DNA from 3 places in the Kosakonia sp. Marseille-Q7440 genome. Region 2 is predicted to be linked to each of the others. Evidence: riboswitches for the same ligand, from Rfam matches in the RefSeq annotation. Region 2 holds a riboswitch; each other region holds the start of a gene.
What was found. A riboswitch is a leader RNA that binds a small molecule or an ion and turns the genes downstream of it on or off. The one in region 2 is predicted to bind thiamine pyrophosphate.
Positions count from the first base shown of each region.

Region 1 (10,510 bases), 2.8 Mb from region 2:
ACGATCGGCGAATGCCATGTTGTGCCATAAAACGACGCGGAATACACCTCACCGTTTTGGCAGCAATAAAAAACGCCCGGTAAAGCGGGCGTCTCTTATGGGAATGAAGCGACAATCAAGCGCGCGGGGGAAGCCTGCGGTAGATCTCAATCAGGTCGTCGGCCAGATCCTGGATGACCATCGCGTTCATCAGGTGGTCCTGCGAGTGAACGGTGATGAGGTTAACCGGGAGTTTACCGGTGCCTTCGTCCAGACCGATTAGCTGGGTCTGGATCTTATGCGCTGCTTTAACAAATTCGCGTGACTCCTCCATCGCTTTTTCCGCGTCGTCGAAATCGCCTTTCCGCGCCATTTGCAGCGCGGTCAGTGCCTGGCTGCGCGCCGCACCGGCGTTGACCAGCAGTTCCATAATGATGGTTTCTAACTCTTCCACGCGCTCACTCCAGCAGCTTAAGGGCTTTTTCCAGTACGACATCGCCTTTCATCATGCCGTAATCCATCATATCGATCACCGCCACCTTCTTGCCCAGCGGCTCGGCCTGCGCCTGCAGTTTTGCCTGCTCATACTTCACCTGCGGCCCCAGCAACACGATATCTGCCGTTGCAATTTCATCTTTAAAGTCCGCAACAGGAACCGCTTTGATGGTGACCTCGACGCCTTTCTTTTGCGCCGCGTCTTTCATTCGTTGCACCAACATGCTGGTGGACATACCTGCTGCACAGCATAAAACGATGTTTTTCATAGTCAGCCTCGGTGTTGATGGGATAATTGATAATTATCCGTCGGCGTTGACTTCAACAACCGCTTTACGGTGATTGTGTGTCTGGCATCACAAAGAAAGGGCAGCGAATGTGAAACCGGTTACAACCTGACATCACTTCGTTTCACTCCTTGCATGACCGTCGTTGGCCGCGCTGTTTTTCAGCGTGATAAGCAGCGTACCTGCCAAAGGGGGGCGGAGCGGGAGAGGGGAACGGCGCCCGCTCCGGTCAGTGTACGCTGACGAAGCAAGGTTGCCGCAGCGGGCGCTGTGGTGCCAGCGCCCGAATTTCACTTTACGTAACAGGCCGCAAGAAAATTAACTGTTTATCAGCGTATTACTCTTTTTTTGCGGCACACGTCCCAGCCAGCTATCCCAGTCTTTCCACACCGGTTGCAGCCCACGGGCGATCAGCGCATCGGCGACCGCCTCCGGGCGACGTCCATCGTGGGGCGAGAACTGCTCCAGCTCCGGGTGATCGTCGGCATAGCCGCCGGGCTGCGTTTTAGAAAACGCACTGACATTGTTGATGGCGAGGGGAATAACATGATCGCGAAAGTGCGGCGACTCGCGCGTCGACAGCGACAGCTCGGTATCCGGTGCCAGCAGGCGGAAGGCGCAAATGGTCTGCACCAGTTGTTTCTCGTCCATGATTGACGCCGGTTCGATCCCGCCCGCGCAGGGGCGCAGGCGAGGAAACGACACCGAGTAGCGGCTCTGCCAGTAGTGTTGCTGTAACCAGAGCAGATGTTCCGCCACCATATAGCAGTCGACGCGCCAGCTATCAGATAACCCCATCAACGCGCCAAGGCCGATCTTGTCGATCCCCGCACGGCCAAGGCGATCCGGCGTCTCCAGCCGCCAGAAAAAGTCCTGCTTTTTGCCCCGCAGATGATGCCGGGCATATTGCGCCCTATGGTAGGTCTCCTGGTAGACCATCACACCATCCAGCCCGAGCCCTTTTAGCTCGCGATACTCCTCTTCGGAAAGCGGCTGCACTTCCATCTGCAACGAGGCGAACTGGCGGCGAATAGTAGGGAAATGGCGGCGAAAATAGTCCATACCCACTTTTCCCTGATGCTCACCGGTGACCAGAAGGAGATGCTCAAACCCCAATTCACGCAGGGCAGCGCACTCGCGAGCGATCTCCTCCTCATCCAGCGTTTTGCGTTTCAAATGGTTGCTCATCGAGAAACCGCAATAGGTGCAGTCATTGGCGCAGAGATTCGACAGATAGAGCGGGACATAAAAACTGACGGTGTTGCCAAAGCGCTGGCGGGTCAGGCGCTGCGCTTTCTGCGCCAGAGGCTCCAGCAGCTCGCTGGCCGCCGGGGAGAGCAGGGCCATCATATCGTCGCGGGTCACTTGCCGGGCGTTAAGCGCGCGCTCGACGTCAGCGGTGGTCTTGCTGTGAATACGCAGGCGGATATCATCCCAGTTCAGCTGCCGCCAGCGGTCGGTAAAGGTGTTCATTGCAGCGTCTCCAGAAAGCCGGTCAGCGGGCTGGTGGCCGCGGCGTAATGTTGGCGAGCGCCCGGTACGGCGCGGCGCGCCAGCGCCCCGGCTTCCACCGCCAGGCGAAACGCGCGCGCCATGGCGATCGGATCGTCCGCGACGGCGATGGCGGTATTGACCAGCACCGCATCCGCGCCCATCTCCAGCGCCAGTGCGGCGTGGCTTGGCGCGCCGATGCCGGCATCCACCACCACCGGAACAGTGGCCTGCTCAATGATGATCTCCAGCATGGCGCGGGTCTCCAGCCCCTGATTTGAGCCAATCGGCGCGCCGAGCGGCATCACCGCGGCACACCCCACCTCTTCCAGCCGTTTGCATAACACCGGATCTGCGCCGCAGTAGGGCAGCACCACAAACCCGCTCTGCACCAGCTTCTCTGCCGCGCGCAGGGTTTCGATAGGATCCGGCAGCAGCCAGCGCGCATCGGGATGGATCTCCAGCTTCAGCCAGTGTGTGCCCAGCGCTTCTCGCGCCAGTTGGGCGGCAAAGATCGCCTCTTCGGCATTTTTCGCGCCGGAGGTGTTTGGCAGCAGGGTGACGCCCGCGTCTATCAGCGGCTGCAAAATAGCGTCATTGCGCTGGCGTAAATCGACGCGCTTCATGGCCAGCGTCACCAGCTCGCTGCCCGCCGCCTGAATCGACTCCACCATCAGCTGCGGCGTGGCGAATTTCCCCGTGCCGGTAAAGAGGCGTGAGGAAAAGGTTTTATCTGCAATACGTAACATCTCAACCCCCTGCGATAACCTGAAACAGCAGGATGCAATCGCCATCCTGCAACTGTTGTTCTTCCCAGCGCTCGCGCGGCAGAATCGCCTCGTTTAGCGCCAGCGCGACGCCCGGCTTTAACTGTTCAAGCTCCTTAAGCAGGTCGGCAACGCTGAGCGCCTGCGCGCAGGTCATCGGTTCGTCATTAACGCGTATTTGCATGATGCCCTCCGCAGATCGGGCAGGTGCTGGCGCGCTGTAATGCGAGGGTGCGCCACAGGTTGGTGCGGGCGTCAAACAGCCGCAGCTCTCCCTGCGTCGCCTGCATACCGGTTAACAGCTTGATCGCTTCCAGCGCCTGCATCGCTCCCATAATGCCGACCACCGGGCCGACAATGCCCGCCGTGCGGCAGTTGCGTTCCGGTTCGCGCTCATCGGGCCACAAGCAGCGGTAGCAGCCCTGCTCCCAGGGCGGGGTGAGCACCAGCAACTGGCCGCCAAAGCCGACGGCGCTGGCGGAAACCAGCGGCGTATTACGCGCCACGCAGGCGGCGTTAATCGCCTGGCGGGTCTGCATGTTATCGCTGCAATCGAGCACCACATCGGCGCGCGAGACCTCTTCAAGCAGCGCGTCGCCGCTGAGCCGCTGTGAGAGAGAGACCAGTTCAATCTCCGGGTTGAGCTGATGCAGCCGCTCTGCTGTCACCGTGGCTTTTGGCTGGTTGATATCGCGCGAGGTAAAGAGGATCTGCCGTTGCAGGTTGCTCAGATGCACGGCGTCATCATCCGCCAGCACCAGCATGCCGACACCCGCGCCCGCGAGGTAGGCGGCGGCCGGCGCGCCAAGACCGCCAAGGCCGACAATCAATACCCGGCTGTCGAGCAGCTTCTGCTGCCCGGCGATGGCGATCTCCTCCAGCAAGATCTGGCGGCTGTAGCGCATAAAGTCGTGATCATTCATCGCCCACCCCCGCGAGATCCAGCAGCTGCCGCGTGGCCAGCTGCCACTCATCCGCCTGGGTAATGGCGCTCACCACGGCAATGCTGCCGACGCCCGTTGCCAGCACCTCTGGCGCGCGCGAAAGGCTGATGCCGCCAATCGCTACCGTCGGGTAATCACCGAGCCGCGCAACGTGGCGCGTAAGCGTTGCCAGCCCCTGCGGAGCGGAAGGCATCTGCTTGGTTTGCGTCGGGAAAACGTGGCCCAGGGCGATATAGGAGGGGCGTGCCGCCAGCGCGACATCAATTTCCATATCATCATGGGTGGAGAGGCCGAGCCGCAGTCCGGCCTGGCGAATGGCGGTTAAGTCGGTAGTGGCCAGATCCTCCTGACCGAGATGCACGCCGTAGGCCTGGTGTTTAATCGCCAGCCGCCAATAATCGTTGATAAACAGCCGCGCGTTGTAACGGCGCGCAAGGGCAATGGCGGCCATCACGTCCGCTTCCACCTCTTCGTCGCGCTTATCTTTGATACGCAGTTGCAGGGTGCGCACACCTGCATCCAGCAGGCGGGCGATCCACTCCACGCTATCGACCACCGGATAAAGCCCGAGGCGAAAGGGCACCGGCGGGAAATCAGGCTGGTACATTACGCCTCCTCCTGTTTCAGGTAGATCTCCCCGCCGCGGGCGCGGAAGTCGCTGGCTTTATCCGCCATGCCCGCATCGATGGTCTGCGCGGCGGCGTAGTCACGCACCTCCTGCGAAATCTTCATCGAGCAGAATTTCGGCCCGCACATCGAGCAGAAGTGCGCCACTTTGCCGGACTCCTGCGGCAGGGTTTCATCGTGATAGGCGCGGGCGGTGAAGGGGTCGAGGGCGAGGTTAAACTGATCTTCCCAGCGGAACTCAAATCGCGCTTTCGACATCGCATTATCGCGGATCTGCGCACCAGGATGGCCTTTGGCCAGATCCGCGGCGTGGGCGGCGATTTTGTAGGTAATCAGCCCCTGTTTAACATCCTCTTTGTTCGGCAAGCCGAGGTGCTCTTTCGGCGTGACATAGCAGAGCATCGCGCAGCCAAACCAGCCAATCATTGCCGCGCCGATGCCGGAGGTGAAGTGGTCATAGCCCGGCGCGATATCGGTGGTGAGCGGCCCAAGGGTGTAGAAGGGCGCTTCGTGACAGCTCTCAAGCTCCTCGGTCATATTGCGGCGGATCATCTGCATCGGCACGTGACCGGGGCCTTCAATCATCACCTGCACGTCATACTCCCAGGCGATTTTGGTCAGTTCCCCGAGCGTATGCAGCTCGGCAAATTGCGCTTCGTCATTGGCATCCTGAATCGATCCCGGGCGCAGGCCATCGCCGAGTGACAAAGAGACATCGTAAGCCGCGCAGATTTCGCAGATTTCGCGGAAGTGGGTGTAAAGGAAGTTCTCTTCGTGATGGGAGAGACACCACTTCGCCATGATCGAGCCGCCGCGCGAAACAATGCCCGTCAGGCGCTGCGCGGTCATTGGCACATAGCGCAGCAGCACACCGGCGTGGATGGTGAAGTAGTCGACTCCCTGTTCCGCCTGCTCCAGCAGGGTGTCGCGGAATACCGACCAGCTGAGATCTTCAGCGATCCCGTTGACCTTCTCCAGCGCCTGGTAGATCGGTACAGTGCCGATCGGCACCGGGCTGTTGCGCAGGATCCACTCGCGGGTTTCATGAATATAGCGACCGGTCGAGAGATCCATCACCGTATCCGCGCCCCAGCGGGTTGACCACACCAGCTTCTCCACTTCTTCTTCAATTGATGAGGTGACAGCGGAGTTGCCGATATTAGCGTTCACTTTCACCAGGAAGTTGCGGCCAATGATCATCGGCTCTGATTCTGGATGGTTGATGTTGGCGGGAATAATGGCCCGGCCGGCCGCCACTTCAGCGCGGACAAACTCTGGCGTAATGTTCTCCGGCAGCCGCGCGCCAAACCCTTCGCCCGGATGCTGGCGACGCAATACTTCACTGCGAATGCGCTCACGCCCCATGTTTTCGCGCAGGGCGATAAACTCCATTTCGGGGGTAATGATGCCCAAACGGGCATAGTGCAGCTGCGTCACGCATTTACCTGCTTTGGCGCGGCGCGGCGTCAGCAGGCCGCTAAAACGCAGCGCATCAAGGCCGTCATCCGCCAGGCGCTGGTTGGTATAGGCCGAGCTGCGATGGTCCAGCTCTTCGCTGTCATCGCGGGCGGCAATCCACGCTGCGCGCAGCTTAGCCAGACCCTGTTGCACATCAATGGCAATCGCCGGATCGCCGTAGGGGCCGGAGGTGTCATACACCGGCACCGCTTCGTTCTCTTCGTACTGCGGGTCGGTTTTTGAGCCGCCGACAAGCGTCGGGCTAAGCTGGATTTCGCGCATTGGCACGCGAATATCGGGCTGTGAGCCGGTGAGGTAGATGCGGCGGGAGTTGGGGAAAGCGGTGCCTTCCAGCGTATCGATAAAGTGTTGCGCCTGGGCGCGTTGTTCACGGCGTGAATATTGAGTAGTAGACATAGCTCATTCCAGTGTCAAAGGAGATGGCTTGTCAGACGACGGATGGAGTAATGGCAGCAAACCGCCCGTAAGGGTGGTGTGGTGGATGGATTACTCTTGTTCCCTTCGCAGGTATTAGCCTGATCAGGTTCCGCGGATCCCGAATTAACGGTCTCAGCCTTTTTACACCTCAGCTTTCAGAAAGCGTGGGTGTAAAAGAGTGGCACTCCGACAAGAAAAACCCCCGCCCGAAGCGGGGGACTGTTTTTAAACTACGCGTTAATGCTTAAGAACTCAAGCCGGGCGCGCCATCCCGGTTTCATCATTGGCGCTTTCGCTGAGGTGGTTATCGAACGCCAGCGTGATCAGCTGATCTTCCAGCGTAAAACGCGCCGCCAGCGCTTCACCGATGTCTGAGAGAGCCTGCTGGAACTCCATGCAGTTATCATCATCGATGGACTGTTCGAGGCTGGAATCATAATGTTTCATGATTTCAACGGTATTGGCTTCAAGCTGCGGATAGAGCTGAGTCGCCGCTAAAAGTGGGCTGGCGCCTTCCATTTCATTGATGATGCGTTCATAAATAGTGAAATGACCGGCGGAAAGGTATTCAACCAGGTTATGGCAAAAATCATCCAGCGCTTTTTCGTTAAGCTGCATGTACGACCCTTTGCCCGGCTTGATTCCCACCAGATTGTAATAGGAGATAAGCAACTGCTTACGTTCGTTGAGCCAGAAATCGATAAGCTTGTTACTTCCCCCCAGTCGTTCTGTCAGGCTTTCTAACTGGTTCAGCATAAATGACTCCGCAAAATGTAAGATTAAAAATGATGTAATAATAATGTTAATAACATGCCAGTGAAGCTAAGGTCGCGCAATGGTACAAACTCTTGAAGCTCATCACCGTGGCTGGTGGATAGTCAGCCATGAACAAAAATTATGGTTGCCCGCTGGAGAATTACCACATGGAGAGGCAGGAAATTTCGATCTTGCGGGTCAACCCGCGCAAATTATCGGCGAATGGCAGGGAGAGAGCGTCTGGCTTGTGCGCCAGCAGCGCTCCAGCGAGATGGGATCGGTACGTTTACTGATCGATCAGGATACCGCGCTGTTCCAGTTAGCCGGGCGCGGCGTGCAGCTGGCCGAGTTTTACCGCTCGCATAAGTTTTGCGGTTACTGTGGCCACACCATGCACCCCAGCAAAACCGAGTGGGCGATGCTCTGCGACCACTGCCGGGAACGTTACTATCCACAAATTGCTCCCTGCATCATTGTCGCTATTCGCCGCGATGACAGCCTGCTACTTGCCCAGCATACGCGTCATCGTAATGGCGTGTATACCGTGCTGGCCGGATTTGTTGAAGTCGGCGAGACGCTGGAGCAGGCGGTAGCGCGCGAGGTGATGGAGGAGAGCGGGATTAAAATCAAGAACCTGCGTTATGTTACCTCTCAGCCGTGGCCCTTCCCGCAATCATTAATGACTGCCTTTATGGCCGAGTATGAGAGCGGTGAGATCGTTATTGATACCAAAGAGCTGATTGATGCCGGCTGGTATCGCTATGACGACCTGCCGCTGCTTCCGCCGCCGGGTACCGTCGCGCGCCGCCTGATCGAGGATACCGTGGCGATGTGTCGGGCAGAGAGCGAATAAGGTGTATATACTGGCGGCCTGACGCTTGAGGAACTGACAATGACCGAACTGAAAAACGATCGTTACCTGCGCGCGCTTCAGCGCCAGCCAGTAGATATGACGCCGGTATGGATGATGCGCCAGGCAGGCCGCTATTTGCCGGAATATAAGGCAACCCGTGCGCAGGCCGGCGATTTTATGTCGCTGTGCCGCAATGCGGAGCTGGCCTGTGAAGTAACGATGCAACCCCTGCGCCGCTACAAGCTGGATGCGGCGATCCTCTTCTCCGATATCCTGACGGTGCCGGACGCGATGGGGCTGGGGCTCTATTTCGAAGCCGGTGAAGGGCCGCGTTTTAGCCATCCCATCACCTGTAAAGCGGACGTGGACAAGCTGCCGGTGCCGGACCCGGAAGATGAGCTGGGTTACGTGATGAACGCCGTGCGCACCATTCGCCGTGAACTGAAAGGCGAAGTGCCGCTGATTGGTTTCTCCGGCAGCCCGTGGACGCTGGCGACCTACATGATTGAAGGCGGCAGCAGCAAAGCGTTCACTAAAATCAAAAAGATGATGTACGCCGAGCCGCTGGTGCTGCATGCGCTGCTGGATAAGCTGGCGCAGAGCGTGACGTCTTATCTCAACGCGCAGATCCGCGCTGGCGCGCAGTCGGTGATGATTTTCGACACCTGGGGCGGCGTGCTGACCGGGCGCGACTACCAGCAGTTCTCGCTCTACTACATGCATAAAATCGTCGATGGCCTGCTGCGTGAAAACGAAGGGCGTCGCGTGCCGGTGACCCTGTTTACCAAAGGCGGCGGCCAGTGGCTGGAAGCGATGGCGGCGACCGGCTGCGATGCGCTCGGCCTCGACTGGACCACCGATATTGGCGATGCGCGCCGTCGCGTTGGCGACAAAGTGGCGCTGCAGGGCAACATGGATCCCTCTATGCTTTATGCGCCGCCTGCACGCATTGAGGAAGAAGTGTCTACAATTCTCTCTGGCTTTGGCAAAGGCGAAGGCCATGTATTTAACCTCGGTCACGGCATCCACCAGGATGTCCCGCCGGAACATGCAGGAGTATTTGTCGAGGCGGTTCACCGTCTGTCGGCCCCCTGGCATCAATAAGGAGCAAATATGGATCTCGCGTCGCTACGCGCACAACAACTTGAACTGGCCTCTTCCGTGATCCGCGAGGATCGTCTTGATAAAGATCCGCCGACGTTGATCGGCGGGGCGGATGTCGGTTTCGAGCAGGGTGGCGAAGTGACGCGGGCGGCAATGGTACTGCTCACCTGGCCTTCGCTGGAACTGGTTGAGTATCAGGTGGCGCGTATCGCCACCACCATGCCCTATATTCCTGGCTTCCTCTCATTTCGTGAGTATCCCGCGCTGCTGGCGGCGTGGGAGATGCTGTCGCAAAAACCCGATTTACTCTTTGTCGACGGGCATGGGATCTCCCATCCGCGCCGTCTTGGCGTTGCCAGCCATTTTGGCCTGCTGGTGGATGTGCCGACCATCGGCGTGGCGAAAAAACGGCTGTGTGGGAAGTTCGAACCGCTGGCCGATGAGCCCGGTGCGCTGTCGCCGCTGGTGGATAAAGGTGAACAGCTGGCGTGGGTATGGCGCAGCAAAGCGCGCTGTAATCCGCTCTTTGTCGCTACCGGCCACCGTGTCAGCCAGGATACTGCGCTGGCGTGGGTGCAGCGCTGCATGAAGGGCTACCGCTTGCCGGAGCCAACGCGCTGGGCAGATGCCGTGGCATCGGGTCGCCCCGCCTTTGCGCGATGGCAGGCAATTCAGCGCGATATCGGGTAAACTGCGGCGCATTACCGTTTTTGAGAAGCGATCATGTTACAAAACCCGATTCATCTGCGACTGGAAAAGCAGGAAAGCTGGCAGCACGTTGTTTTCATGGCCTGTCTGTGCGAGCGCATGTACCCCAACTATGCGCTGTTCTGCCGCCAGACCGGCTTTGGCGATGCGCAGCTCTATCGCCGTATCCTTGACCTGGTGTGGGAAACAGAGACCGTCAAAGATGCGAAGGTCAATTTCGACAGCCAGCTTGAGAAGCTGGAAGAGGGGATCCCCGCCGCAGAGGATTACGATCTCTACGGTGTCTACCCGGCGATTGACGCCTGTGTGGCGCTGAGCGAGTTGATTCATTCGCGTCTGAGCGGTGAAACGCTGGAACACGCCATTGAGGTCAGCAAGACCTCGATCACCACTGTCGCGATGCTGGAAATGACGCAGCAGGGCCGCGAAATGACCGATGAAGAGCTGGGTCTTAACCCCGCTGTAGAGCAGGAATGGGATATCCAGTGGGAGATTTTCCGCCTTTTGGCCGCCTGCGAAGAGCGCGATATTGACCTGATCAAAGGCTTGCGCGCAGACCTGCGCGAGGCTGGCGAGAGTAATATCGGTATAAATTTGCAGCAA
Region 1 is NZ_CBCPLT010000001.1:19,900-30,409, forward strand. Features, by position in the region: gene ACWPW2_RS00100 (PTS lactose/cellobiose transporter subunit IIA) at 116-433, opposite strand; gene ACWPW2_RS00105 (PTS sugar transporter subunit IIB) at 438-743, opposite strand; gene thiH (2-iminoacetate synthase ThiH) at 1,080-2,234, opposite strand; gene thiG (thiazole synthase) at 2,231-3,001, opposite strand; gene thiS (sulfur carrier protein ThiS) at 3,003-3,203, opposite strand; gene ACWPW2_RS00125 (HesA/MoeB/ThiF family protein) at 3,187-3,942, opposite strand; gene thiE (thiamine phosphate synthase) at 3,935-4,570, opposite strand; gene thiC (phosphomethylpyrimidine synthase ThiC) at 4,570-6,465, opposite strand; TPP riboswitch at 6,549-6,685, opposite strand; gene ACWPW2_RS00140 (Rsd/AlgQ family anti-sigma factor) at 6,739-7,242, opposite strand; gene nudC (NAD(+) diphosphatase) at 7,322-8,095, shown strand; gene hemE (uroporphyrinogen decarboxylase) at 8,135-9,199, shown strand; gene nfi (deoxyribonuclease V) at 9,209-9,889, shown strand; gene ACWPW2_RS00160 (YjaG family protein) at 9,923-10,510, shown strand, end outside.
Region 1: another riboswitch for thiamine pyrophosphate. It lies ahead of thiC (phosphomethylpyrimidine synthase ThiC); the one in region 2 lies ahead of thiM (hydroxyethylthiazole kinase).

Region 2 (10,510 bases):
AATCAAATCCCACAGCGCCTGCTCAACAAATGAGAGCGCGCGCTCGGTCAGCTGATGCGCGCTGCCGCGCTGCCAGTGGACCAGATCCTGCCAGATGCGCTCGCGGTTAAAGGGATCCTGACCGACCATCACTTTGCGGAAAAATGCGGTGAGTACGAACGGGCGCACCACTTCCGGCGGCGCGAATGAATAACCGGTAGTGCCGTCGTCTGCGGTGATGGTTAACATCGCCATCTTCGCCTGCGTCTCCGGCCCCGGATGGGAGTGCCCGGCGCTGTCAGAGACCCGTCGCGTGGGGTGCTGAAAGACGGTGACGTTTACAGATTCAATTTTCATTCCGTATCCTTGAGTTTTGAAAAGCTGTTTCAGAACAAAATATATGCACAAAACCTGGTCACATCCTCGGACAAATAGCGCTAAGCAGCGACCATTTTTTGGGCATGCGCACAAGGATGCGTGACACTTTTCACAAAAGGTTACGGAAATGTGATCGGAGTCCGTAGGGGAAAGACGCGAAGGAGAGAGAAAGCCCCCTTCCTGGCGGAAAGGGGCAACAACGGAGATCAGGCGATGGTGATCTTCTCGTCGAGATAGACATCCTGTACGGCATTAATCAGCTTCACGCCGTCGGCCATCGTTTTCTTGAACGCTTTACGCCCGAGGATCAGCCCCATGCCACCGGCACGTTTGTTGATCACCGCCGTGCGTACCGCCTCGGTGAGATCCGCCTCGCCGCCGGAGGCACCACCAGAGTTGATAAGCCCGGCACGACCCATATAGCAGTTGGCTAACTGGTAGCGCACCAGATCGATCGGGTTGTCGCTGGTGAGCTTGCTGTAGACGCGCTCATCGGTATAGCCGAATTTCACCGCATTATAGCCGCCGTTATTCTCCGCCATCTTCTGCTTCACGATATCCGCGCCAATGGTGGCGGCAATGTGGTTCGCCTGGCCGGTGAGATCCGCTGAAACATGGTAATCGACGCCATCTTTCTTAAACGCGGAGTTGCGCAGATAAGCCCACAGCACCGTCACCATGCCCAGTTCGTGAGCACGCTCAAAGGCGGTGGAGATCTCTTCAATCTGGCGGCGGGATTCCGGCGAACCAAAGTAGATAGTCGCGCCGACCGCTACCGCACCCATATTGAATGCCTGCTCGACGCTGGCGTAGTAGGTCTGATCATAAGTGGTCGGGTAGCTGAGGGTTTCGTTATGGTTGAGTTTCACGAGGAACGGAATGCGGTGGGCATAACGGCGGGAGACCGAGGCCAGCACGCCGTAAGTGGATGCCACACAGTTACAGCCCGCTTCAATTGCCAGCTCGACGATATTTTTCGGATCAAAGTAGAGCGGATTGGCAGCAAACGACGCACCCGCCGAGTGCTCAATCCCCTGATCGACCGGCAAAATAGAGAGGTACCCCGTGCCTGCCAGCCGCCCGTGGTTGTAGAGGGTCTGCATGTTTCGCAACACCGCAGGCGGGCGGTTGTTGTCGATCATCACGCGGTCGACGTAGTCGTGTCCGGGCAGATAGAGCTGGTCGGCAGGAATGGTCATGCAACGGTGTTGCAGAAGGCTGTCGGCGTCTTTGCCAAGTAACTGCACAATATCAGTCATTACAATGCTCCCGTAAGCTTGCGCTTCGCGAATTGGATTGTCCTTACCCACCTTGCCTGGCGATGGGCAAACTAAGCCTGGTACTCTGGCGTCAGAATGTCCACCACCCGGCATTTTTTCAGCTTATTCTGCTGGCACGTTTCGGTTTCTGATTTACCACCACTGATGGAAGTGGTGCACCGGCCCGATCCCCTCGCCCACTTCAAGCGTATCGGCCTGTGCCAGCGCAGCGGTCAGCCACTTTTTCGCCTCTGCAACCGTTTCAGCCCAGCCGGTATGGCGCGGTCGTAGCGCCGCCAGCGCCGCCGAGAGCGTGCAGCCTGTGCCGTGGGTGTTTTTTGTCAAAATCCGCGCGGTAGTGAAGCGCTGCGCGCCATCGCGGGTGAAGAGCCAGTCGGGGCTTTCGGCGTCCTCCAGATGACCGCCCTTCATCAACACTGCTTCACAACCGAGCGCTAACAAAGCTTTGCCCTGCTCATGCATCTCGCGCTCGCTGCGCGCATGAGGCGCATCTAACAGCGCCGCCGCTTCCGGCAGATTGGGCGTGATAAGGGAAACCTGCGGCAGTAAATGCTGGCGTAGGGCGGCGACCGCCGCAGGGGATAACAGCGGATCGCCGCTTTTCGCCAGCATTACCGTATCCAGCACCACATTGCGCACCTGGTAATGGCGCAGACGCTCTGCCACCGCTTCGACAATATCGGTTTCCGCCAGCATGCCGATTTTGGTGGTGTCGATGCGCACATCGCTCAGCACGGAGCCCAGCTGGGCGGCAACAAAATCGGGCTCGATGCGGTACACCGACTGCACGCCACGGGTATTTTGCGCCACCAGCGCGGTGATCACCGAACAGCCATAAGCCCCCAGCGCCGAGAACGTTTTTAAATCCGCCTGGATCCCCGCCCCGCCGCTCGGGTCGGTGCCGGCAATGGTTAAGGCATTAATCCGTTTCATTACAATTCCTCCCCTTTCGTCGCCAGCGCATCAAGAAAGGCAGGCACAAAACTGCCAGGACCCGCGCTCTGCTTCACCGCGCGGCTGCCCGCCTGCTTCATGATCCGGCAGGCCGAGGCAACATTGAGCAGTCGCTCGCCGGGCAATGCGCAACAGGCAGCTACCACGGCCGAGAGCGCGCAGCCGGTGCCGACCACGCGCGTCATCAGCGGATCGCCGCCGCTGACGCTGAGGGTTTCTCTACCATCGGTGATGTAATCAATCTCACCAGTGACTGCGACCACCGCGCCGGTCTGTTGCGCCAGTTGCTGCGCCGCGGGCAGCGCCGCCAGTGCGCTATCGGTGGTGTCGACGCCGCGCCCGCCGCCTGGCATACCGGCCAGGGCGAGGATTTCAGAAGCGTTGCCGCGGATGGCGGCCGGTCGAAGAGAGAGGAGTTGTTGGCAGAAACCAGTGCGAAAGGCGAGTGCGCCAACGGCAACCGGGTCGAGCGTCCAGGGGGTTTGCGCGCGGTTGGCGCTCTCAATTGCGGCGTGCATTGCTTCAGCGCGTTCGCGCGTCAGGGTGCCGACATTGATAAGTAAGGCATCGGCGATAGCGCTGAACTGCTGCGCCTCTTCGCTATCAATGACCATAGCTGGCGATGCGCCGAGCGAGAGCAGCACATTAGCGGTAAAGGTTTGTACGACGTCATTCGTCATACAGTGAACAAGGGGAGAGAGTGTGCGGAGTTGCTGTAACGCGTGTGCAGAGTGCACAGGATCAAGCAGGTCAGGTTGCATCTTTTTTGCTCCTGCCCGGCGTGAAGAAGGGATGCCGGGCAGGCATCTGACTTCCCTACGCTGGCATTATCCAGATCAGGTGGTACGGGTATTTCTCAGCCTTCACGTAGAAGGGCACCCCGAGTCATAACATCAATAAATTGTGGTGAAACCGTTCAGTAGCTTAATGCTGGCAGCGTCACGTGTAAATGCGTATTTGCCCGTGCACTCAGTGGCGAATCTGCGCCAGTTCTGCTTCGGTAAGCCCGGTCATGCTCATCACCGTGCTGCGATCGAGGCCGTTTTGCAGCATCGTCCGTGCGATGCGGAACGCCTCTTCTTTGCGTCCCTTCTCGATACCGCGCTGCTCGCCGAGTTCAATGCCTTGTTCGATTCCTCGCTCAATGCCCTGTTCAATTCCTTGTTCAATGCCTTTTGCGAGACCTTTTTCAATACCTCTTTGTTCAAGCTGCTGTGCAATTGTCATCAATTGGTCCTCATGCTGTGGTGCCTTTAGCGCCAGTTCACGTACAAAGGCGTGCGCATCTGCTGTCTCGCCAGCGTACACCAGGTAGTTTATCAGCGAAGCTAATTGCTGTCGTGTGATGTGTTCGTTCACCAACAGCGTTGCGAGCCGGTCAAGAATTTCGCTTAAGTCGCGCTGATGGATATGTTTTTGTAACAGCGTCAGCGCCGCCATGCTGCGGTGATTCATTATTTCGTTATCCGGGATCACCGAGACATCAACGAGCGGAAAGCTACTGCTATAGAGCTCTTGCGCCGTTGCCGGGCTGACAAACAGCTCTAACCAGTTCGTTGACCACGGATAAGGGGTGCGCTTGCCGGTATAAAAAAGCAGGGGGATAACTAACGGTAGCGATTTATGCCCGGCATCAAGGTGTCTCTGCATCGCGGCAATCGCGTACCGCAGTAACCTAAAGGCCATATGGCGATCGGGGGTGGATTGGTGCTCAATCAGCACATGAATATACCCCTCCCCCGCGCGTGTTTTCAGGCTGTAGAGCACGTCGCTGTAATAAGCCCGCAGGTTCTCTTCGACGAAACTTCCCGACTCCAGCCTGAGCGTTCGTAAATCGCAGAGTGCCAGTAAATGTGCAGGCAGATGCAGTTCTATAAAATCCCTGGCCGTCGTCGGGTTGGTCAAAAACTGTTTGAATGCCGCATCGTGCGGCGTGGGGGTGATCTTTTTTTTGCGTTGCGTGGTCGTATCGGACATCAAGGGTTTGCCTCCCTGGCTTACGTTATTTCCCTCTAAATATCACTAAAATCTGACCACGCCTAGATATGCTTTTTCTGAAAAAACCAATTAGCTTTCCCTGTTATTTCATCAACTTATGCGCAATAACCTGCAACTGTTGGGCTATCTCTTGCAGGTTCGCGCTCTGCTCCTGCAATGCGCCGGTAGAGTGACGCACAATCAGCCGCGCAGGGAGTACGGATGAACTACGGGCGGCATCGCCGTGGCCGCTGTCGAGCAGACGACGCACCGCCTCTTTGCCCTGCAAATCGAGATCCAGAGAAACGGTGGTTAACGACGGATGGAAGAAGGAGCTTTCATAGGTGTCATCGTAACCGATCACCGATTTCTCGCCGGGGATGGCGATCTGATGTTGATGAAACGCGCTCAGCACGCCGAGCGCCATCTGGTCATTCCCGACCAGAACGGCGGTAAAATTCGGCGTTTCGCGCAGCATCTGCAGTGCGCCTGCGTAACCGCTCTGCGCATCCCAGTTACCGTGGAATACTTTCACTGGTTTCAGGCCGTAGCTATCAAGGGTGTCAACCCAGCTTTTTAGCCGCAGCTTTGCCGAAACGGAGCTTTCAGGCCCCGCCAACAGCGCGATATCGCGGTGCCCTAAATCATAAAGATGTTTGACGCTCGCACGTGTACCGTCCGCCGGGTTGAACGAAACATTAAACACCGAGCTGTAAGGGTCAACGTCGAGGAACAGGCAAACAATATCATCATTGTCAGCCGCAATGCGCTGGGCTTCATCGGTCTCCAGCGGCACGTTAATGATCACCTTATCGACCAGCTGCGACTTCAGTTCGTTGATCGCCGACTGGATATCATGATTGACGTTCTCATCAATCATTGAGATTAGCACCTGGTAGCCGTCGAGATTGGCATAGCGTTTTACCGCCGCCGCCACCTGAGAGGGGGCATGCAGCGCCAGCGAAGTGGTGACCAACCCAAGGGTCTGACTCTGCTTACCCACCAGCTGTTGCGCCAGCCGGTTCGGCACATAACGCAGCAACTCTATCGCTTTCTCAACCTTGAGACGCGTGGCTTCGGATACATTGGCAGATTTATTGAGTACCCTGGACACGGTCTGATAGGAGACACCCGCATGGCGGGCAACGTCTTCCAACGTCGCGCTTTTAGACTTCATGGTCCGGTTCCTTATGTTGTTATGCGCCAATTGTAACAGGGCAGATCAAAAAAAACGCTCACCGCTCATTTCCTCGCCGCTTTAGCCGCCAATAAGTATCACGCTCACAATACGCATAAATGTGAACGAATTCTCCACCTGTAACAAAAATCGCTAATTTATTTGCACTTAATCACACATTTCAGATCATAAGTTTGCCTGTTTTTACAATTAAGCATTTTATGACTGCGATTATGTGAACGTAATACAAAACAATAAGAGGAACACGATGAAGACTCCACTACGCACACTCTCTCTCGCGTTAGCCGCTGCGCTGACCTCAACCTCGCTGATGGCGGCCACCTCGGTACCCATCGATTTTCACGGCTACCTGCGCGGCGGCGTGGGCGTGTCGGGCGATGGCGGCCAGGTGGAGTGGCAGAAAAATAAGATTGGTCGTCTGGGCAATGAATCCGATACCTACGGCGAGCTCGAGCTGGGCTCGGAAGTCTACAAAAAAGATGACGTCAGCTTTTACCTCGACAGCATGGTCAGCATGGTCTCCGATGGCTCCAACGATAACGAGACCACCATCGGCGACGATGCGCAGTTCGGCTTACGCCAGCTGAACCTGCAGATCAAAGGGCTGATCCCAAACGATCCCAACGCGGTGATCTGGGGCGGTAAACGCTACTATCAGCGCCACGATCTGCACATTATCGATACCAAATACTGGAATATCTCCGGCTCCGGCGCGGGGATCGAAAATTACACCTTCGGGCCGGGCGCCGTCTCTTTTGCGTGGATCCGTGGCGATGCCAATGACGTGGATTACCGCGTTGATAACGACAATGACGTCAATATTAACTATCTCGACCTGCGTTATGCCGGCTGGAAACCGTGGGCGGGCGCGTGGACGGAGTTTGGCATTGATTACGCCATGCCGAATCCAACCAAAAAGCAGAAGGCTTACGGCGGGCTGTACGACGCGGATGATGGCGTGATGCTGACCGGTGAAATCAGTCAGGATATGCTCGGCGGCTACAACAAGCTGGTGTTGCAGTACGCCAACAAAGGGCTGGCGCAGAATATGGTGTCGCAGGGCGGCGGCTGGTATGACATGTGGAACTATGTCAACGACGCTACCGGCTATCGCGTCATCAACACCGGGCTTATCCCGATCACCGACCGCTTCTCCTTTAACCATGTGTTGACCTACGGCGCGGCCGAAGATACCACTGCGTTTACCGACAAATCCCGTCTGGTGTCGCTGGTTGGTCGTGCGCAGTATCAGTTCACCGAATATGTGCGTCTGATTGGTGAAGTGGGCGGCTTTTACCAGAAGGATAACTACAAAAACGGCACCAACTATAAGCAGAGCGGCGAGAAGTACACTGTCGCGCTGGGTCTTGCTGACGGTGCCGATTTTATGTCGCGTCCGGAGCTGCGCCTCTTCGCCTCTTATTTAAATGACTCTGAAGATGGTAAATCCTTTGAAGATGGCACCAAAAATAATACCTGGAACTTTGGTGTGCAGGTGGAAGCCTGGTGGTAAATAGCCGTTATATTTACCGTTTTAAAAAGCGTATCTAATTAACCTCATTCGTTATCTCTGAGACTTGCAGGCTTATATTGCCACTGCGTTCGTTATTGTTTATTTGGGATACTCTTCCGAGTATCCCTTTTTTATTACTAACGGGAAGAGAAACGCTCATCGAGTAATTTACGCAGCGCGTCAGACTGCTTGCCAAAAATAGCATGTACCTGTTGGCCGAGAATAATCACGCCCAGCGCCCCCTCATCCTGTAGCGCCTGAGAATCGACCCGGGTTAACTCTTTTACCGTGACGCGCAGGCGTGTCAGACAGGCATCAATCTGTTCAATATTTGCCTCACCGCCAAACGCCGCGGCCAGTCGCTCAATTTTCAACACCTCGGCCTCACTGAGCGGGGTGGCCGGTTTGGCCTCAGAGAAGTAATGCAGGAAGGATTTAAGGCTTACCATTGCAGGTCTCCGTAATCAGCAGATAAAAAAACGCCTGCCCGGATGGGCAGGCGTACAGAGCGGGCTTAGGCGTCGCGGCGAACGACGCGGCAGTTCCAGGGTTTGAGCGCCAGCGCACCGCTGACGGCGGCCTCGCTCAGGCAGTCGTGATAACCCGGCGGCAGCGTGATGCTCTGCTGCTGCGCGGTAAAGTTCTGAATAAAAACAAACGCCTGTTCACCATCTTCCCGCGCGGTCGCCACCACACCCGGCGGCAGCTCAACGTTAAGCGCACGCGGCAGCGATAGTGTGTCGATGAGATTAGCGAAGAAGTCCCGCTGGAAGGCGAGATCGTTACGCGAGGCGACATGCCAGGCTTTGCCCTTGCCGAAGGCGTTGACCGTGACCGCCGGACGACCGGCATAGAAATCATCCCGGTAGGTTGCCAGCGGCTGCGCGCCCTCGAGCTGAATCAGCTCGCAGAGATGGCGCACCTGATACGGCCCCTGTAAGCCCGCCTCGTTGCCCGCCAGCCCCTGCACCAGGTTTCGTTCATGGTCGTCGAGGCAGTCGATCTCCTCTGCCCAGATGCCAAGCAGGTTGCGCAGCGGGCCGGGGAAACCGCCCAGATGGCAGAGATCGCTCTCATTGACCACGCCGCTCCAGTAGGACGTGACCAGATGACCGCCGCTGGCGACAAAACTCTCGGCGCGTTCAGCGAAGCCGTCGCGCACCATATAGAGCATCGGGGCGATCACCAGATGGTAGCGGCTGAGATCGGCATCGGCATTAATCACATCCACCGCCACGCCCTTCTCCCAGAAGGGTCGGTAGTGTTCGTTCACCGTCTTCTCATACTCCATGCCTTTGTTGCGCGGCCCCTGCGCATCATCCAGCGCCCAGCGGTTCTGCTGGTCGAAGATAATCGCCACCCGCGCCTCGGTGCGACAGCCCATGACCGGCGTCAGCTTGCTGAGCATCTCGCCGAGGGCGGAGACTTCACGGCCAACGCGGGTATCAAGATGGCCGACGTGATCAATCACCGCACCGTGGAACTTCTCCACCGAGCCACGGCTTTTGCGCCACTGGAAGTACTGCACCGAATCGGCGCCGTGCGCCACCGCCTGCAAAGAGGAGAGAATATGCATACCCGGCTTTTTCAGCTTGCTGGTTGGCTGCCAGTTGGTGACGCTTGGCGTCGACTCCATCAGCACGAAGGGCTTGCCGCCTTTCAGCGTGCGCATCATGTCGTGATACATGGCGGTGTAGCAGGCGAGCTGGGTTTCATCTTTATCGCGGTGCCACATCGGGTAGCTGTCCCAGGAGATAAAGTCGATCGCCTCGGCAAGCTGCCAGTAGTCGTAATCGTAGAAGTACTCCATAAAGTTGGTGGTCACCGGCAGCGCCGCGTTGGCGGCCTTCAGCGGGGCGACTTCATGGCGGCAGAAATCGGTTACCTGGGCGGTGTTAAAGCGTCGCCAGTCGAGATTAAGGCCATGAATGGAGACTTCGCCCTGCGGCGCAGGGGACTCAATTTGCGACCAGTCGCTGTAGGTGTGGCTCCAGAAGTCGCTCCACCACGCGTGGTTCAGCGCCTCCAGCGTCTGATAGCGCGCCTTTAGCCAGTCGCGGAACTTCTGCTGACATAAATCGCAGTGGCACTCGCCGCCATACTCGTTGGAGATGTGCCAGCCGAGCACCGCCGGATGCTGCCCGTAACGCTCCGCCAGCAGTGTGTTGATCTTCAGCGTCTTTTCACGGTAGACCGGCGAGCTCATGCAGTGGTTGTGGCGACCACCATGCAGCGCGGGCACGCGATCGCGCCCGACGCGCAACACTTGCGGGTATTTTTGCGACATCCACGCCGGACGCGCACCGCTCGGCGTAGCGAGAAATATATGGATACCGGCGGCATATAATTTCTCAATCACCTCATCGAGCCAGGCGAAATTAAATACCCCCTCCTGCGGCTCGAGTTTCGACCAGCTAAATATCCCGACCGACATCACATTACATTTTGCCTGCTGCATCATGGCAATATCGCTATCGATAATACCGGGATAGTTTTCCCACTGCTCCGGGTTATAGTCCGCGCCATGCAATAGCGAGACGACCTTCGGGCTTAAAGGCGCAAATTTATTCATTATTCATTCCTGAAATTTACAACACGATAATTAATTAAAGACTTTCACCGACGGCAGCACTTTTCCCTGGCAATCAAACAGCGCCTGGTTTTCTCGCGCATTGCCCTCTTTCCACTGGTCATTGATATATTTCATGCCAGCGGGCGTGGCCCAGCCGTTGCCCGGCACGGCAATCCAGGTCGGTTCCCAGTAAAAAATGCCCTTGCCGCGCTGGCCCTGCACATTGATGACCGACTGCATTAAATCGTGCACATAGTCATATTGCCCCTGCACAGTCGCCGGGTAGCCGCCCGCCTTCTCCTCTTTCGCCTGGAAGCTGTTCTCGGCGTTATCGCAGTTCGCCAGCGTATAGGCGTAGGCCGCCTCGACGACGATGACATCTTTGTTGTAGCGCTTGCTGATGTCATCCATGTTGGCCTGCAGGGCGCTGATTGGCCCGTTCCAGTAGGTGTACATCGACAGGCCAATCACATCGAAAGGCACGTTGCGTTTGGTTATCTCATCAAACCACCAGCGGAAGGTGTCATTTTTGGTCCCTTCGGCGAGGTGCAGCATGATCTTCACCTGTTCGCCGTTATTCAGGTTCTCTTTGACCCCATCGATTCCGGCAGTAAGCAGCCCGGCCAGCCGGTCAAACTCGCCGCCGCCCTGCCCCCAGC
Region 2 is NZ_CBCPLT010000001.1:2,789,486-2,799,995, forward strand. Features, by position in the region: gene ACWPW2_RS13080 (mandelate racemase family protein) at 1-336, opposite strand, end outside; gene fbaB (class I fructose-bisphosphate aldolase) at 564-1,616, opposite strand; gene thiD (bifunctional hydroxymethylpyrimidine kinase/phosphomethylpyrimidine kinase) at 1,770-2,570, opposite strand; gene thiM (hydroxyethylthiazole kinase) at 2,570-3,352, opposite strand; TPP riboswitch at 3,388-3,484, opposite strand; gene ACWPW2_RS13100 (Rpn family recombination-promoting nuclease/putative transposase) at 3,561-4,568, opposite strand; gene ACWPW2_RS13105 (LacI family DNA-binding transcriptional regulator) at 4,672-5,745, opposite strand; gene ACWPW2_RS13110 (maltoporin) at 6,014-7,279, shown strand; gene ACWPW2_RS13115 (glucose PTS transporter subunit EIIB) at 7,417-7,728, opposite strand; gene ACWPW2_RS13120 (beta-galactosidase) at 7,794-9,851, opposite strand; gene ACWPW2_RS13125 (glycoside hydrolase family 53 protein) at 9,882-10,510, opposite strand, start outside.

Region 3 (10,510 bases), 2.2 Mb from region 2:
ATGCGGCGCGTCGCAATAACGGCCCTCCTGCCAGCGCGGATACCACTCGACGCTGGTGGCGATCTCCGCCCCGGATGTGCAGTCTACCGCCAGCGCACGTACTGAATCGCTGCCGAAATCGAGGCCAATCGTGATTGCCATGCTTAGTGCTCCATAAGAATAACCGTTAGAAAAACGATAGAGATCGGCGGCGAAAACCGTCAGGCAGGATTCGCTAATCTTATGGACGAAATTGCTATGGCATCGCAAAGTGTGACGCCGTGCAAAAATTCGATGTGGACATTTCTGTCGCCTTTATAGACACTTCCGTTATCCGTTTTGACCCTGCTTTAAGGCGTTAAAAAGGGCTTATCGCTTTTGTCTTGCGGCATCGCGTGATAGCAGTATTGACGCGCTTTGCCCGCCATTAGCCGGGAAATAACGGGAATGACAATATGGACAATTGGTTTCCTTGTCGGGTAGGGGAGTAATGCGTTTTATGGCCGAATCTCAAAATGATCCACTGCTGCCCGGGTACTCGTTTAACGCGCACCTGGTGGCGGGTCTGACGCCGATTGAATCGGAAAGCTATCTCGACTTTTTTGTTGACCGACCGATGGGGATGAAGGGCTATATCCTCAACCTGACGGTGCGCGGCGAAGGCGTGGTGATGAACCAGGGCAAACAGTTTGTCTGCCGACCCGGCGATATTCTCCTTTTTCCCCCCGGCGAGATTCACCACTATGGCCGCCATCCTGACGCCGAGGCGTGGTATCACCAGTGGGTCTATTTCCGTCCGCGCGCCTACTGGCAGGAGTGGCTAAACTGGCCGACGCTCTTCGCACAAACCGGTTTTTACCGCCCTGATGATGCGCATATGGATCGTTTTCGTGACCTTTTCGCGCAAATTATCGATGCCGGGCAGAGCGCCGGGCGCTACGCCGAACATCTGGCGATCAACCTGCTCGAACAGCTGCTGCTGCGGCGCATGGAGGCGATCAACGAATCCCTCAATCCGCCGCTCGATAACCGCGTGCGTGACGCCTGTCAGTACATCAGCGATCACCTTTCCGATAACCATTTTGATATTGCCAGCGTCGCGCAGCATGTCTGCCTCTCGCCGTCGCGCCTGTCGCATCTCTTTCGCCAGCAACTGGGCGTCAGCGTGCTGAGCTGGCGCGAAGATCAGCGCATCAGCCAGGCAAAACTGCTGCTCAGCACCACGCGGATGCCGATTGCCAGCGTCGGGCGCAACGTCGGCTTTGACGATCAGCTCTACTTTTCCCGGGTGTTTAAAAAATGCACCGGTGCCAGCCCGAGCGAGTTTCGTGCAGGATGTGAATGAAGCGTAAAGAATGGAAATAATCTGTTCTTCAATCTGACATAAGTGGTAAAGATTCAGATAATTGAAAGCTTGACGGTGGCGGAGGCGCTCCGCAGAATCCGCCGTTCAATCTGAACAGGACCCTTTATGGAAGCATTGCTGGAACACTTTATTACCCAGTCAGCCATGTACTCGCTGGTGGCGATTGCGCTGGTCGCTTTTTTTGAGTCGCTGGCGCTGGTGGGGCTGATCCTCCCCGGCACGGTGATGATGGCGGCGCTGGGCGCGCTGATTGGCAGCGGGGAAGTTAATTTCTGGCATGCGTGGCTGGCGGGCATTGTCGGCTGCCTGCTCGGTGACTGGATCTCCTTCTGGCTCGGCTGGCGCTTTAAGAAACCGCTGCACCGCTGGTCTTTCCTGAAAAAGCACAAAGCGCTGCTCGATAAAACCGAACACGCGCTGCATGAGCACAGCCTGTTTACCATTCTGGTGGGGCGCTTTGTCGGCCCGACGCGCCCGCTGGTGCCAATGGTCGCCGGAATGCTCGATCTGCCGATCCGCAAATTTTTACCGCCGAATATCATTGGCTGCCTGCTGTGGCCGCCCTTCTACTTCCTGCCGGGGATTCTTGCCGGTGCGGCGATCGATATCCCTGCCGATATGCAGAGCAGCAGTTTTAAATGGCTGCTGCTGCTGACGGCGATTGTGCTCTGGCTGGCCTGTTGGCTCTGCTGGCGTCTGTGGCGCGCGGGCAAATCGGGCAGCGATCGCTTAACGGCGTACCTGCCGCGCCAGCGCCTGCTCTGGCTGGCACCGGGCACGATGATGATTGCTATTGCCTCAGTAGTGATGCTGGCAAAACACCCGCTGATGCCGATCTATCTCGATATTCTCAGCAAAGTGATCCGCGGTCACTGAGCCTGAATGCCCAGCAGGGCGGAGACCGGCGCGTTGCCGCTAAGCAGCGTGTCGGTTGCGCCATCCCAGGCGATACGTCCTTCGGCGACCACCAGCGCGCGTTCGGCAATGCGCGCGGCATCCTCCACGCTGTGCGACACCATCAGCAATGTTAACTGTTGGCGACGGCAGACGCTCTGCACCAGCGCGAGCATCTCCTGGCGCAGGGCGGGATCGAGCGCGGAAAAGGGCTCATCCAGCAGCAGCAGCGGCTGCTCGCGCACCAGGCAGCGGGCTAACGCCACGCGCTGGCGCTGGCCGCCGGAGAGCTGATCCGGCAGCCGCTCCAGCAGTGCCTCCAGTCCCATGGTGGCGGCAATCTCATTAAGCTTCTCCCGCTGCGCGGCATTCAGCTTCAACCCCGGATGTAAACCCAGGCCAATATTCTGCCGCACCGTCAGGTGGGTGAAGAGGTTGTTCTCCTGAAACAGCATCGACACCGGACGGCGCGCGGGCGGCGTGCGGGTGTGATCCTCATCGCCAAGTAAAATCGTGCCGCTGGCAGGGGGAATAAACCCGGCAATCAGGTTCAGCAGCGTGCTCTTGCCTGCGCCACTGGGGCCGAGAATGGCAATCTGCTCACCCCGTTCGGCTGCGAGGGTAAAGCGCATCGGCAGATGCTCGTAAAGCCAGGTGACATCAATCAGTCTTAGCATGGCGGCCCGGTAGTTTTTCAATCACAGTGAAGAGTAAAAAGCAGAGCAGCAGCAGGATCAGCGCGGTGACGGCTCCATCCTGGCTGCGGTAAGAGCCAATTTGCTGATAGAGATAGAAGGGCAGGGTGCGGAAATCATCATTACCGAACAGCGCCACCACGCCGAAATCACCAATCGACAGCACGCAGGCAAAGGCCAGCGCCTGCGCAATCGGGCGTTTCAGCGCGCGTAACTCCACCACCCACAGGCGGCGAAAACCGGCAATGTCGAGCGACTGGCAGAGCAGGGCATACCGCGCGGTGAGATCGCGCATCGGGTTTTCCAGCACCTTTAAGGCATAAGGGATCGCCATCAGCGCGTTGGTGAATATCACGATGCCATCGGCGGATTCAGGCAGGCCGATGGTGTTATTGAGCAGCAGGAAAAAGCCGGTCGCCAGCACAATCCCCGGCATCGCCAGAATCAGCATGCCGCTCAGTTCGAGCGTCTGCCCGGCCGCTGTGCGGTGGCGCGCGCGCAGTTCACGGCTGCTCCACAGCAGCATCATGGTCAGCACCACGCAGAGCAGTCCGGCGACCAGCGCGATGCGCAGCGAGGTCCACACCGCCTGCCACAGCACCGGCTCTGCCAGCACTTTCAGTAAACTCACATTAAGCCCGTCGACAATCACCGCCAGCAGCGGTGGCAGCAGGAGCAGCAGCGCCAGCACGATTAACAGCGTATCGGCGAGGCGGCTAAACCAGCGCGTTTCCGGGTCGCGCCAGCCCTGAATATGATGGCTGCCGACGGCGAAGGCTTTACTCATCCGCTGGCTTAACAGCACCAGCCCGAGGCAGCAGATCATCTGGATCAGCGCCAGTATCGCCGCGCGGGCGGGATCGAAGTCAAAGCTAAGCGCCTGGTAGATGGCAAGCTCAATGGTGGTTGCCTGCGGGCCGCCGCCCAGCGACAGCACGGTGGCGAAACTGGCGAAGCAGAGCATAAAGATCAGCGCTGCCACCGGCGGGATCTGGCGGCGCAGCCAGGGCCACTCGACAAAGCGGAAGAAGGCCCAGCCACGCATGCCAAGCTGGGCTGCCAGCTGGCGCTGTTCACCGGGGATCTGCTCCAGCGCCTGTAGCAGCAGGCGCGAGGCCATCGGCAGGTTAAAAAAGAGGTGCGCCAGCAGAATGCCCTGCAAGCCGTAGGGCGAAAAGGTCCACTCAATGCCGAGCGTCTGGCAGAGCGTGGCGAGCCACCCCTGACGACCATAGACGCTGAGAATGCCAAACACCGCCACCAGCACCGGCAGGATCAGCGTCATCGCGCATAAGCGCAGCAGCAACTGGCGGCCAGGAAAACGGCGGCGGTAGAGCGCACGGGCAAGGAAAATGGCGGGCACCACGGAGAGCAGGGCGGAGAGAAAAGCCTGCCAGAAGGAGAAACGCACCACGTGCCACAGGTAGCTATCTGACAAGAAGTCGGAGAGCCCTTCGACAGGTGCGTTTTGCCACAGCGCAAAAAAGGCCGCCAGCGCCACCGCCACCATCAGCGTGGCGGCGGTGAGGCCAGGAAGCAGCCAGCCGGGAATTAGCGGCTGACGGCGCGTTGCCACGAGGCTATCCATGCTGCGCGCTGGGCTGCCACCTCTTGCGGCGAGAATTGCAGCGAGGTTTGTGGTTTCTCAAGCTGGTCAAAACCGGCGGGCAGCGTGACGTTGCTCACCGGGTACATCCAGTTGCCCGTTGGGATGGCGCTCTGGAAGGCCGGTGAAACCATAAATTTAAGGAATTTTTCTGCCAGCTCCGGCTGTTTGCTGGCGGTGGTGCGCGCCGCGACTTCAACCTGCAAATAGTGGCCTTCGCTGAAGTTCGCCGCCGCGTAGTTCTCTTTCTTCTCTTCGATGATGTGGTAGGCAGGCGAGGTGGTGTAGCTCAGTACCAGATCGCTTTCGCCTTTCAAAAAGAGGCCGTAGGCTTCGCTCCACCCTTTGGTGACGGTAACGGTTTTGCCTGCCAGCTTTTGCCAGGCTTCGGGGGCTTTATCGCCATAGACTTTCTGCATCCACAGCAGCAGGCCGAGCCCTGGCGTGCTGGTGCGCGGATCTTCATAAATCACGCGCCACTTCTTATCGCTCTCGACCAGCTCTTTCAGGCTCTTCGGCGGGTTTTTCAGTTTGGTTTTGTCATAAACAAAGGCGAACCAGCCGTAATCGAACGGCACAAAGGTGTCATTGCTCCAGCCGCCCGGCACCTTCACCGCATTATCCGGCACGCCGCTTTTGGCGAAGAGTTTTGTCTGGGTCGCGGCTTCCAGCAGGTTGTTATCAAGACCGAGCACGACGTCAGCTTTGCTCTTTTTGCCCTCCATGCGCAGACGGTTGAGCAGCGAGACGCCATCTTCCAGCGCCACGAACTTCAGTTCGCAGTTGCAGTCGGCTTCAAAGGCTTTTTTTACCGCAGGACCTGGGCCCCATTCGGCGGCGAAGGAGTCGTAGGTATAAACGGTCAGGACGGGTTTAGCGAAAACGGGCGCGGCAATAAGCAGCAGCAGTGACAACGATTTTTTTAACACTTTGCACCTCATAAATGGGTGGCAAAGGATTTTGAGAGAGCCTCAAATCCCTTCGCCGGCGTTATCCGGATCAGGTTCGACGGGTATTTTCTCAGCACGCGCGTGAAGCGCAGCACCCCGTTGAGAACGGCGCTATTGTAATGATTTGGTAAACAATCTGAAAGCATTACGGATCCGGCGGCGCAAACCAGGCCGATTTAAAGTCAAACCAGCCGAGGGTATTCATGCGCAGCCCGCGCATGGTGCGCTGCCCCTGGATGCGCAGCCAGTGGTGGATCAACGGCACAATCGCTTTGCTCGCTAGCAACTGCTGCGACCACATCGCCAGATTCATCTCCCCGGCGCGCCAGCGCGCGGCGTCTGCCTGCCAGTCGCGCGGAATGCAGTTTTGCAGCAACGGTACTTCATAGAGGTTGGCGAAGACCGAAAAATCGAGCGGCAGGGTGAAGTTGGCGCTGTTAAGCCAGATATCGCTCTCTGTTTCGCCGCGATGCCAGGCATCATAATCGACCTCCTGAATCAGTAACTTAACGCCGTGCTCTGCGAGCAGCGTGCTCATGGTGTGGGCGATCGCCTGGTGCTCGTTGTGCTCGCGGTAGAAGGTGAGCGTCAGCGTCTCCAGCCCGGCGGGCTTTTCACCGCTGCCGGGGCGCGCATGATGCCAGCGCGGCAGCAATCCATAGGCGGGAAACCAGTAGCGCTGATTCTGTTCGCTGGCGTGCCACAGCAGATTGGTTGGCGAAAGGATCCGGCTTACCCACTCGCGCACCGCCGGGTTCGCACCGCGGCTGGATCGCGCGTCAAACAGCAGGTAGTAGCAGCCCTCTTCAAGACGGCTCTCCACCGCTTTTTCGCCCTCCGTTGGCCCTTCGAGCGTCAGGCCGCAGGTGGTCTCATCCCCGACATCCGGCAGCACCCAGACATTCACTTCATCAATCAGCGCGCGAAAACCGAAGTAATCCTCAAAGGCGTGGATTTTTAACTGGTTGCGGGTGTTGCGCATCACCGCGTAAGGGCCGGTGCCGATCGGCTGGCTGGCAAAGTTCGCCAGCGTTTCCCACTCCTGCGGCAGGATCATCGCCGGCACGTGGCCCATCAGCCACGGCAGCCAGCTGTCGGGCTGCGAGAGATGAATGTCGAGCGTCCACGGCGTGGGTGAAACGATATCGCGGATGTGGGAGTAGAGCGGCAGGGCGCTGGCGCGCTGTAAGGAGGCGATAACATCCGCCATCTCCAGCTCGCGACCATGGTGAAAGTGGATGCCGGGGCGTAAGTAGAAGCGCCAGTGCAGGGGAGAGATCGCTTTCCAGTGGTGAGCAATATCGGCTTCCAGTTCCCCGTTTTCCTCATTTATGCGCGTCAGGGTGCTGAAGATTTGCCGCGCCATATGGGTTTCGGAGCGGCGCAGCGGCGAGCCGGGCAGCAGATTGCGCAGCGGGCGGTAGTAGAGCACGCGCAGGATATGTCGCCCCTGGCGAAAACTGCGGCCAAGATGCGACACCAGCATCTGGCGCACGGCGGCTTTATCGCCCACCAGTTGCACCAGCTGGTCGATGCGATCCTGCTCAAGCAGATCTTCCGCCCGCTGCTGTTGCAACGCCAGGCCGGTGTAGAGGAAGGTGAGGCGCGAGCGTTTACCGCGCCCGGCTTCCGCCTCCCAGGTGAGCCAGCCGCGCGTCTGCATGGTGTTGAGCAGGGTGCGCATATGGCGGCGGGAGCAGTTGAGCAGCTCCGCCAGCTCGTTAAGCGTAGTTTCCTGAGATTTTCCATCGCAGCATTGCCACAGACGGATGAACTGTTGTTGCAGGCGACCAGAGGACATAAAAGAGGAACTCCCGGCAAAAACTCAGCAATTTATTTATCCCTATATTAAGCCGATACTTCTCTGCGATGAAAGCGAGGAGGCGCATAGCGGAGTGGGGAATGACGACGCGTGTGGAAAAACTGACTCGCCCGAATCATGTGTGACTGAGTATTAAGTGCGAATGCACCCGCCAGCAAAATGTTTTTGCTGGCTTTTTTCGTTTAAGCTTGCGTCGCTGTTTTCCGCTTTCAACAAGGAAATGCCATGCTCTGGTTGATGACGATGGGACGCCGCATGAATGGCGTCTACGTCGCGTTTATGATCGTCGCCTTTATGATGGGTGTTGCCGGTGCGGTACAGGCACCGACGCTGAGCCTGTTCCTCAGCCGCGAAGTGGGCGCAGAGCCCTTCTGGATCGGGCTGTTCTACACCGTTAACGCCATTGCCGGGATCCTCGTCAGCCTTGCGCTGGCAAAACGATCCGACAGCCAGGGCGACCGGCGCAAGCTGATCCTCTTTTGCTGCCTGATGGCGGTGGGTAACGCGCTGCTGTTCGCGTTTAACCGTCACTATCTGACCTTGATCACCTGCGGCGTGCTGCTGGCTTCGCTTGCCAGCACCGCGATGCCGCAGCTTTTCGCGCTGGCGCGTGAGTACGCCGACAGCTCGGCGCGGGAAGTGGTGATGTTCAGTTCGATCATGCGTGCGCAGCTCTCGCTGGCGTGGGTTATCGGCCCACCGCTGGCGTTTATGCTGGCGCTCAATTATGGCTTTGTCGCCATGTTCTCTATCGCCGCCGGGCTGTTTATTGTCAGCCTGGTGCTGATTGCCTTCTGGCTACCGTCGGTGCCGCGGGTTGAGCAGCCCGCTGACGTGGCCGTTACGCAGGTGAGCGGCTGGCGCGACAGCAATGTGCGCATGCTGTTTATCGCCTCGACGCTGATGTGGACCTGCAACACCATGTACATCATTGATATGCCGCTGTGGATCAGCCTCGATCTGGGGCTGCCGGATAAGCTGGCGGGCATTTTGATGGGTACTGCCGCAGGCCTGGAGATCCCGGCGATGATCCTCGCGGGCTATTTCGTGAAGCGTTTCGGTAAGCGGTTGATGATGCTGATCGCCGTTGCAGCCGGCGTGCTGTTCTATATCGGCCTGCTCTTTTTCTATAGCCAGACGGCGCTGCTGCTTTTGCAGTTTTTCAATGCGGTGTTTATCGGTATTGTCGCCGGGATCGGCATGCTGTGGTTCCAGGATTTGATGCCTGGGCGAGCCGGTTCAGCAACCACGCTGTTTACCAACAGTATCTCCACCGGCGTGATTCTGGCAGGCGTTATCCAGGGCGCGCTGGCGCAATATTTTGGTCACGGCTCGGTGTATTGGGGAATTGCCGGGCTGTCGGTGGTGACGCTGCTCCTCACCAGCCGGGTGAAGGATGTGTAAGGCGCGGTGCGGCGGTTCAATTGCCGGATGGCGCTAACGCTTATCCGGCCTACTCTTCACATTTGCATTGTTACCCGTAGGCCGGATAAGGCAACGCCGCCATCCGGCAAACAAACCCGCACGATGCCGATTGCCGGATAACCATCCGGCAATGAGCATCAGGCTGTCACCCCATAAAGGCGGGTTGTCTTCACATCTGCATTGTTACCTGTAGGCCGGATAAGGCAACGCCGCCATCCGGCAAACAAACCTGCACCGTGCCGACTGCCGGATAACCATCCGGCAATGAGCATCAGGCTGTCACCCCATAAAGGCGGGTTGTTTTGCTTCGTAGGCGGCAATAGCGTCGTCGTGTTGCAGCGTCAGGCCAATGCTGTCCAGACCGTTCAGCATGCAGTGGCGGCGGAAGGCGTCGAGCGTAAAGCTGTAGGACTTGCCGCCCGCCTTCACCACCTGCGCCTGCAGATCCACCTCAAAGGTAATGCCCGGGTTGCTCTGCACCAGCGCAAACAGCTCATCCACCTCTTCGTCGCTCAGCGTCACCGGCAGCAGCTGGTTGTTAAAGCTGTTGCCATAGAAGATGTCGGCGAAGCTCGGCGCAATCACCACTTTGAAGCCGTAATCCGTCAGCGCCCACGGCGCATGCTCGCGCGAGGATCCACAGCCAAAGTTCTCCCGCGCCAGCAAAATCGACGCCCCTTTGTACTCGGGAAAGTTGAGCACAAACTCCGGGTTCGGCTGCTCGCCCTTATCATCGAGGAATCGCCAGTCGTTAAACAGATGCGCGCCAAAACCGGTGCGCGTTACCTTCTGCAAAAACTGTTTCGGGATAATGGCGTCGGTATCGACGTTAGCGGCATCCAGCGGAACCACCAGCCCGGTATGTTGGGTAAATTTCTCTGCCATGGTGATCTCCTTAAGCCTGCAAATGACGAATATCAGCGAAATGACCGGTTACTGCCGCAGCGGCGGCCATTGCCGGGCTGACCAGATGGGTACGCCCGCCGCGACCCTGACGCCCTTCAAAGTTACGGTTACTGGTAGAGGCGCAGCGCTCGCCCGGGTTCAGGCGGTCGTTGTTCATCGCCAGGCACATCGAGCAGCCCGGCAGACGCCACTCAAAACCGGCTTCGATAAAGATCTTATCCAGCCCTTCCGCTTCCGCCTGTGCTTTCACCGGGCCGGAGCCTGGAACCACCAGCGCCTGTACGCCCGGCGCCACTTTACGCCCTTTGGCAATTGCCGCCGCCGCGCGCAAATCTTCAATGCGCGAGTTGGTGCAGGAGCCGATAAAGACTTTATCGATCGCCACGTCGGTCAGCGGTACGCCTGGTTTCAGCCCCATATAGGCCAGTGCTTTTTCCGCCGAGGCACGCTCAACCGGATCGGCGAAGGAGGCCGGATCGGGAATGATCTCGGTGACCGAGATCACCTGGCCCGGGTTAGTGCCCCAGGTGACCTGCGGGGCAATATCTTCTGCCTGCAGGGTGACTACGCGGTTAAAGTGGGCGCCTTCATCGGTTTGCAGCGTCTTCCAGTAAGCAACCGCTTCGTCGAAATCTTTGCCCTTCGGCGCATGCAGGCGACCCTGCACGTAGTTAAAGGTGGTCTCATCCGGCGCGACCAGGCCTGCTTTCGCACCCATCTCAATTGCCATATTGCACAGCGTCATGCGGCCTTCCATGCTGAGCGCGCGAATGGCATCGCCGCAGAACTCCACCACGTGACCCGTACCGCCAGCGCTGCCGGTTTTGCCGATGATCGCCAGCACGATATCTTTGGCAGTGATGCCCG
Region 3 is NZ_CBCPLT010000001.1:541,089-551,598, forward strand. Features, by position in the region: gene araB (ribulokinase) at 1-141, opposite strand, end outside; gene araC (arabinose operon transcriptional regulator AraC) at 479-1,324, shown strand; gene ACWPW2_RS02425 (DedA family protein) at 1,451-2,221, shown strand; gene thiQ (thiamine ABC transporter ATP-binding protein ThiQ) at 2,215-2,916, opposite strand; gene thiP (thiamine/thiamine pyrophosphate ABC transporter permease ThiP) at 2,900-4,510, opposite strand; gene thiB (thiamine ABC transporter substrate binding subunit) at 4,486-5,469, opposite strand; TPP riboswitch at 5,499-5,599, opposite strand; gene sgrR (HTH-type transcriptional regulator SgrR) at 5,636-7,291, opposite strand; gene ACWPW2_RS02450 (sugar efflux transporter) at 7,538-8,716, shown strand; gene leuD (3-isopropylmalate dehydratase small subunit) at 9,017-9,622, opposite strand; gene leuC (3-isopropylmalate dehydratase large subunit) at 9,633-10,510, opposite strand, start outside.
Region 3: another riboswitch for thiamine pyrophosphate. It lies ahead of thiB (thiamine ABC transporter substrate binding subunit); the one in region 2 lies ahead of thiM (hydroxyethylthiazole kinase).